DNA from 2 places in the Leuconostoc sp. C5 genome. Region 2 is predicted to be linked to the other one. Evidence: predicted binding sites of a transcription regulator. Region 2 holds the regulator's gene; the other holds the start of a gene.
The links. Region 2 encodes Rex, which represses fermentation and respiration genes when NADH is low (regulators of the CRP and FNR family bind a similar motif). Its sites were predicted from a motif close to TTGTGAANTANTTCACAA; they were not measured.
Positions count from the first base shown of each region.

Region 1: the regulator Rex is predicted to act here: its motif matches at 2,398-2,415, upstream of adhE (bifunctional acetaldehyde-CoA/alcohol dehydrogenase).

Region 1 covers NZ_CP134351.1:124,104-127,534, reverse strand. The annotation lists gene adhE (bifunctional acetaldehyde-CoA/alcohol dehydrogenase) at 1-2,259, opposite strand, end outside; gene RHP56_RS00690 ((S)-acetoin forming diacetyl reductase) at 2,486-3,262, opposite strand; gene RHP56_RS00685 (DUF6198 family protein) at 3,390-3,431, shown strand, end outside.
Region 2 covers NZ_CP134351.1:1,721,015-1,724,445, reverse strand. The annotation lists gene rimI (ribosomal protein S18-alanine N-acetyltransferase) at 1-170, shown strand, start outside; gene tsaD (tRNA (adenosine(37)-N6)-threonylcarbamoyltransferase complex transferase subunit TsaD) at 163-1,179, shown strand; gene RHP56_RS08805 (redox-sensing transcriptional repressor Rex) at 1,277-1,927, shown strand; gene RHP56_RS08800 (lipid II:glycine glycyltransferase FemX) at 1,934-2,971, shown strand; gene RHP56_RS08795 (HAD-IIB family hydrolase) at 3,038-3,431, shown strand, end outside.

The sequences.
Region 1 (3,431 bases), 420 kb from region 2:
TGACATACCAGCCAATGTTGACGCATAGTGCATCTTTGTGCGTGCATTCTGACCTTCCTTAGTTGGGTGTTTAGGATCATAATTGTATGAATTTGTTAAGTTATCAAAAATCAACTTAATAGCTTGTAATGCCCAAGGACGTGTGAATTCAGAAGCCATCACTGAGACATACGATTCCAAAGCATGTGACAAAGCATCTAATCCTGACCAAGATACCGTGTGTTGTGGTACGGTCATAACAAATTCTGGATCAACAATAGCAACTTCCGGTGTCAATTCATAATCGGCTAGTGGATACTTTACATGTGTTTCATCATCTGTAATAACGGCAAATGGTGTGACTTCTGATCCAGTACCTGAAGTTGTTGGAATCGCAACCATTTGTGTCAAACGTGCGTGGTAAAACTTAACGATTCGCTTACGAATATCCATAAACTTTTGTTGTAGTTCTAAGAATAGATCTTTAATCGCCTCGTCATCTTCTAAAATTCCTTCATGGCGTGTCGAGTATTCGTACAAGAACCGACCAATTTTACCAGCGTCAAGTGCCGAACCACCGCCAAGTAAAATAACTGTATCTGGTTTGAAGTCTGCCATTTGGCGAGCAATTTCAACAGCTTGTGACAAAGTTGGGTCAGGCTTAACTGAACCATAGATATTTGTTTCAACCTGTTCTTGACGTAACTCAAGTTGGCCTAGTACTTTGCCAACAAATCCGAACTGAACCATACCAGGATCAGCGACAATAAATGCACGGTTTATAGTAGGCAAGTCTTGTAAGTAAGTAATGGCATTGGCTTCGTAGTAAACTTCCTTAGGTAAACGAACCCATTGAGGACGATTACGGCGGCGAGCCACGGTCTTAATATTAAGTAAGTCGTATGTTGATAAGTTATGAGACAATGAATTCTTCCCCCATGATCCGGTACCAAGTGTCAACGATGGACGCATAGCATCTGTATAAATATCTCCAACACCACCGATTGAGTCAGGTTGGTTAACCAAAATACGTGATGCACCAATAGCGTCAGCATACTCTTTAATGAACGGATCATCTTGTGAACCAATTTGAATTGCTGCGTTGTGCCCCGCGCCTTGATAGTTTAACAAGGATTGAACAGTCTCAATAGCTTCTTCACGCTTCTCAACTTTATAAATTGAAAGTAATGGCGATAACTTTTCAGAAGATAACGCTTCACCTATGTTCTTCTGATCTAATTCGAACAAAAGTACATCTTTACCATCAGGAATCTTTACGCCTGCTTGCTCAGCAATCCAACGTCCTGACATACCAGCAACAGGACCAGCAATACCAAATCCCTCTGCGTTAGGCTTAAAGACATAATCAGCAATTTTCTTGTAGTCTTTCTTAGGAACAAGGTATGCACCTTGTTCTTGTAACTTAGTTAAAATTTCGTCATAGATTGGTGCTTGAATAACGGCTGAGTTTTCTGTGGCACAAATCATGCCATTATCGAAACGCTTTGATAACAACAAATCGGACACGGCACGATCTGTGTCAACAGTTGCATCAATATAAACTGCACCGTTTCCAGCACCGACACCCATGGATGGATTTCCTGACTTCAAAGCTGCATTAACCATTGATGGCCCACCAGTAGCTAGAATTGAAGCAATGTGAGGATTTTGTATCAGCGCACTTGTTGCATAAAGTGAAGGCTTTTCAATCCATTGGATAAAGTTTTCCGGTGCGCCTGCTTTAACAGCAGCATCATAAACAATTTTTGCAGCAAGAACCGATGCTTTTTGAGCCTGGGGATGGAAAGCAAAGATAATTGTGTTACGTGTCTTTGCTGTCAACATTGATTTGAAAATAGTTGTTGACGTTGGATTTGTCGTTGGGACGATTCCAGCCAAAATACCAAGTGGGGCTGCTAATTCTACCTTACCTTGAATCTTGTCTTCACTAATAACACCCACAGTCTTATCAAACTTAATAGCGTTATAAACTGATTCTGAGGCGAAACGATTTTTCGTATCCTTATCTTCCACAACCCCACGTCCAGTCTCGTCGTGAGCAGCATGGGCTAACAGAAGTGAATTCTCAGAACCTGCCAAGGCCATAGCTGCAACAATTTTATCAACTTGTTCTTGCGAAAATGTTGAAAATTCAGACAATGCCTTTTGTGATTTTTCAATCAATACCTCAGTCATCTTCTCAGCTTGTGTTTGTAATTCCGCTTTTTCTTCAGGGGTCAAAACCTTTTTTGCGGGTTTCTTTGCAATTGCTTCTGCCATAATCTTTGCTCCTTTACTTGCTCATTTATTAACAATATAAGTATATATCATTCTTTTTTAAAAAGCAACCTTTTTTGAATATGTTTATTAAACCCTTATTTAAAAGCTTTTGTTAGCGCTAACATAATAATATATATATTGTATAATAAATCACATATTTAGATTAGTGCACAAAAAAACACCCCAATTAAAGAAATTGAGATGCATTTAAAGTTATATATTGAATTTAACTAAATACCATACCACCATCAACAATTAATGTTTGGCCTGTCACATAGTTTGAATCTGAGCTAGACAAGAAGGAAACCACATTTGCTATATCTTCCGGTTCACTTAGTCGTCCTAAGGTGATTCCTTCTGAAAATTGTGCCATTCCCCATTCATCGTCTTTACCAGCGTTCACGCTTACTTCATGAGCAATATCTTCCATCATCGGTGTTTTCACAATTCCAGGCGCAAATGCATTTACTGTAATACCAAATTCTGCTAACTCTTTAGCTGTTGTTTGTGTAATACCGCGAATGGCAAATTTTGTTGATCCATAGGCAGTCAAATTAGCATTTCCTTGCACACCAGCTTGCGATGTTGCATTAATGATTTTGCCACCATGACCAAATTCCTTGAAGGCTTCTGTCGCAGCTTGTGTTCCCCAGACAATACCATTAACATTAATGCCCCATGTCCAGTTCATATCATCTTCCGTTACTGACATGATTGGTGTCGTAGGCGCAACACCCGCATTGTTAACAATCACATCAAAACCATTGAACTTTTCTTTCGTTTCTTTGACGGCTGCAAAAACTTCATCACGTTTAGCCACATCAGCCTTAATAGCAATGGCTTCACCACCATTTTCATTAATTTCATCAGCTACTTTTTGTACTTTTTCAATATGACGTCCAACTAAGGCAACCTTAAACCCATCTTTTGACAATCGTTCTGCGATTGCCTGTCCAATTCCTTGACCAGCTCCAGTTACCAAAGCGACTTTATTTTCTGACATTGTTTTTTTTCCTCACAATTTTCTAATGCATATATTCTATACCTTAATTGTGATTTTGTAAACTATCTTTAAGCACCTTTCTTAATGCTATAATAAGAAGATAATCAACTAAGGAAAAAATTACACAATGTACTATATAGATGGTCAATTTTATCAACTGGGATATAAA
Region 2 (3,431 bases):
AACATATTTTTAATATGAAGCAAGTTACTCGATTTTTGCTTGAAGTATCTGCACAAAATGGTGGCGCCCAAGCATTATATAGAAAGCTGGGATTTACAGAGTATTATCGTCGTGAAAAATATTATAGAAATGGTGATGATGCAATTATGATGGAGAAAAAAATTGACTAAAATAATTTCCTTTGAATCAAGTGCGGATGAAACAAGTGTCGCCATTGTTGAAGACGGTCACATTGTGCTAAGCAACAGTGTGGCTACCCAAATTAATTCACATCAACGCTTTGGTGGTATTGTTCCTGAAGTGGCCAGTAGACATCATATTGAATGGATTACTCGGGTACTAAATGATGCTTTAAACACGGCTCATGTAGAACCCAAAGCGCTTGATGCGGTTGCTGTGACATATGGGCCGGGACTAGTCGGCTCTTTATTAGTTGGTTTAATGGGGGCGAAAACATTTGCTCTGGCGCATGGTTTGCCAGTTATTCCAGTTAATCACTTAGCAGGTCATATTGCGGCGGCAAATTTTAACAAGCCAATTAAATATCCAGCGATGGCATTAATGGTTTCTGGTGGACATACTGAACTTGTATTGATGCGTGAAGAAAACCAATTTGAAGTCATTGGCGAAACACGTGATGATGCAGCTGGAGAAAGCTTTGATAAAGTTGGGCGGCTATTAAATTTGCCGTATCCTGCTGGGAAGACAATTGATGAGATGGCTCATAGAGGCCAACCAACCATTAAATTTCCAACTGCCATGGCACATGAAGATAACTATGATTTTAGTTTTTCTGGTTTGAAGAGTGCGGTAATTAATTATGTGCATCACGCCAATCAAAAAGAGGAAACAATCAATCAGAATGATTTGGCGACTAGCTTTCAAAATGCTGTTGTTGATGCATTAATTGGTCGGACAAAACGAGCATTAGAAAATTTTCCTGTTAAAAGTTTTGTATTAGCTGGTGGTGTCGCCGCAAATTCTCAATTACGTGAAGAATTGACTATGCTATTAAACGATTTTCCAAAGACAGAATTTATCCCTGTTCCGATGCAGTATACAGGGGATAATGCAGCAATGATTGGTGCTGCGGGTTATTGGAATTACAAGAAAAATATTTTTGCTGATTTAGATTTAAACACGGATCCGGGATTGGATTTTGAATTGTTACAATCCTGACATCATTGTGAAAACATCACTATCTTTTGGTAAAACCTTTTTATATATGGTATACTAGTTATGCAAAAGTTCACAAGTTTAATTAATGGAGATAATTATGACTCAACAACCTAAAATACCGCGTGCAACTGCTAAGCGGCTACCTATATATTTTCGTTATCTAACATTTTTACATGATGCTGGCAAGGAACGGATTTCTTCCTCAGAGTTGAGTGAAGCTATTAAGTTCGATGCGGCAACAATTCGTCGAGATTTTTCATATTTTGGTGCGCTAGGTAAGCGTGGCTACGGTTATGATGTCAAAGCGCTTTTAGATTTTTTCGCCAATGTATTGGACCAAGACAGCTTAATTAATGTGGCTTTAATTGGTGCTGGTAATCTTGGACAAGCTTTATTAAACTTTAATTTCCATCAATCATCAAATATGCGTATTGCAGCAGCATTTGATGCAGACGAAAAGCGTACAGGCACAATTCTGTCAGGTGTACCAATTTATTCAATGGAAGAGTTACAAGAGCAAATAACAGCACAACGTATCAATATTGCCATTCTAACGGTTCCACAAGGTGTTGCACAAGAAATTACCAACCAGTTAGTCGAAACGGGTGTCAAAGGTATTTTGAACTTTACACCAGTACGTGTGACTGTTCCAACTGGTGTTCGTGTGCAAAACGTTGACTTAACAAATGAATTACAGACGTTAGTTTATTTCATCGAAAACTACGGCTCAATTACGACAGGACTATAATTTCACATGACTATTTTAAATTTAGATGATTCCAAAAAAGTAACTGATTATCAGCAATTCGTTCGTGAAAATCCCCGTGGACAAGTAACACAAGATCCATTGTGGGGAGAGTTGAAATCTAACTGGGGACACATTTATGTTTACCACGAAACTGACGGAAAAATTGATGCCGCTATGTCTGTTTTAACCGTCGAAGCAGTACCAGGAAAACTATTAGCTTATGTTGGCCGAGGGCCAGTAGCTGATGTTGAGGACATTGACTTGATTAAGTCAATGATTAATGAAGCATTGACGGCTTTGCCAGATAATGTATTTTTGGTACGTATGGATCCTGAGGTGTCATATTCTGATGCATTAAATCAAAAGTATCTTGATGCTGGATTTAAAACAAGAAATAAACAAGTTAAGCATATGCATGGGAACATTCAACCACGTAAGAATGTTGTTTTGTACTATGATGGTCGCGGTGAAGGGGCTAAGCCCATTACAAATGAAGATGAGTTAATGCTTCATTTTAAGCCGAAAGTCAGAAATGATATTCGTCGTGCTTTTCGTGACGGGGTTACTGTTACAAGTGGTGATAGTGAAGAAGACATTCGCGCATTGTTTGATACATATGTGTCGATGGCGAAGAGCCATGGCATTACCCATCGACCAATTGACTATTTCTTACGAATGCAAAAATTATGGGCTGGTACGGGATTATTCCGTGTTTATCTAGCGCATTATGAAGATCAAGTTATTGCCAGTGGCCTTGGATTCTCTTATGGCGATGAGATTTGGTACATGTACGCTGGTTCATACCGTGAATTTGGAAAGCATAATGCGCCTGCTGCTATCCAATACGAAATGCTCAAATGGGGACTTGAATTAGGCAAAGTTGAGTACGATTTTGGTGGCATTGGTGAATTTGATAATTCAGATGGATTGTACAAATTTAAGCATGAATTTGCTTACCATGATCCCCATGCTGAGTACATTGGTGAACTAGATTGGGTAATTGATGAATCTGGTTATCAAGAATATCTTAAACAATTTGAATGAAATTAGCGCTTAACGGCGCTTTTTTGGTACAATTGAAAGATAGTATTTACGAGTAGGAGACAAGTAATGTCAATTAAATTAATTGCGTCAGACATGGATGGCACGTTTTTAACGGCAAATGATGAATATAGTCAAGCTAGATTTGAACGCGTTTTATCAGTTATGGAGAGACGCGATATGCGTTTTGTTGCGGCTTCAGGGCGTCAAGTTAAAAATCTACAACAATTGTTTGCCCCAACAATTAATAATGGCTTTGAAATGGATTTTGTTGGTTCCAATGGTGCAGTTGTATCAACATTTGAACAACAATTGTATTCAGTACATTTGTCAGCTAATCAATTAGAAAAGGTCATTGACTGGAATGCTAAAAATCCGGAGTCAGCGGAAAACATTATTATCATGACAGGTGATAAAGGAACATATGTGTCTAACCATGCGACAGGTCAAGTCGCGGAAATGG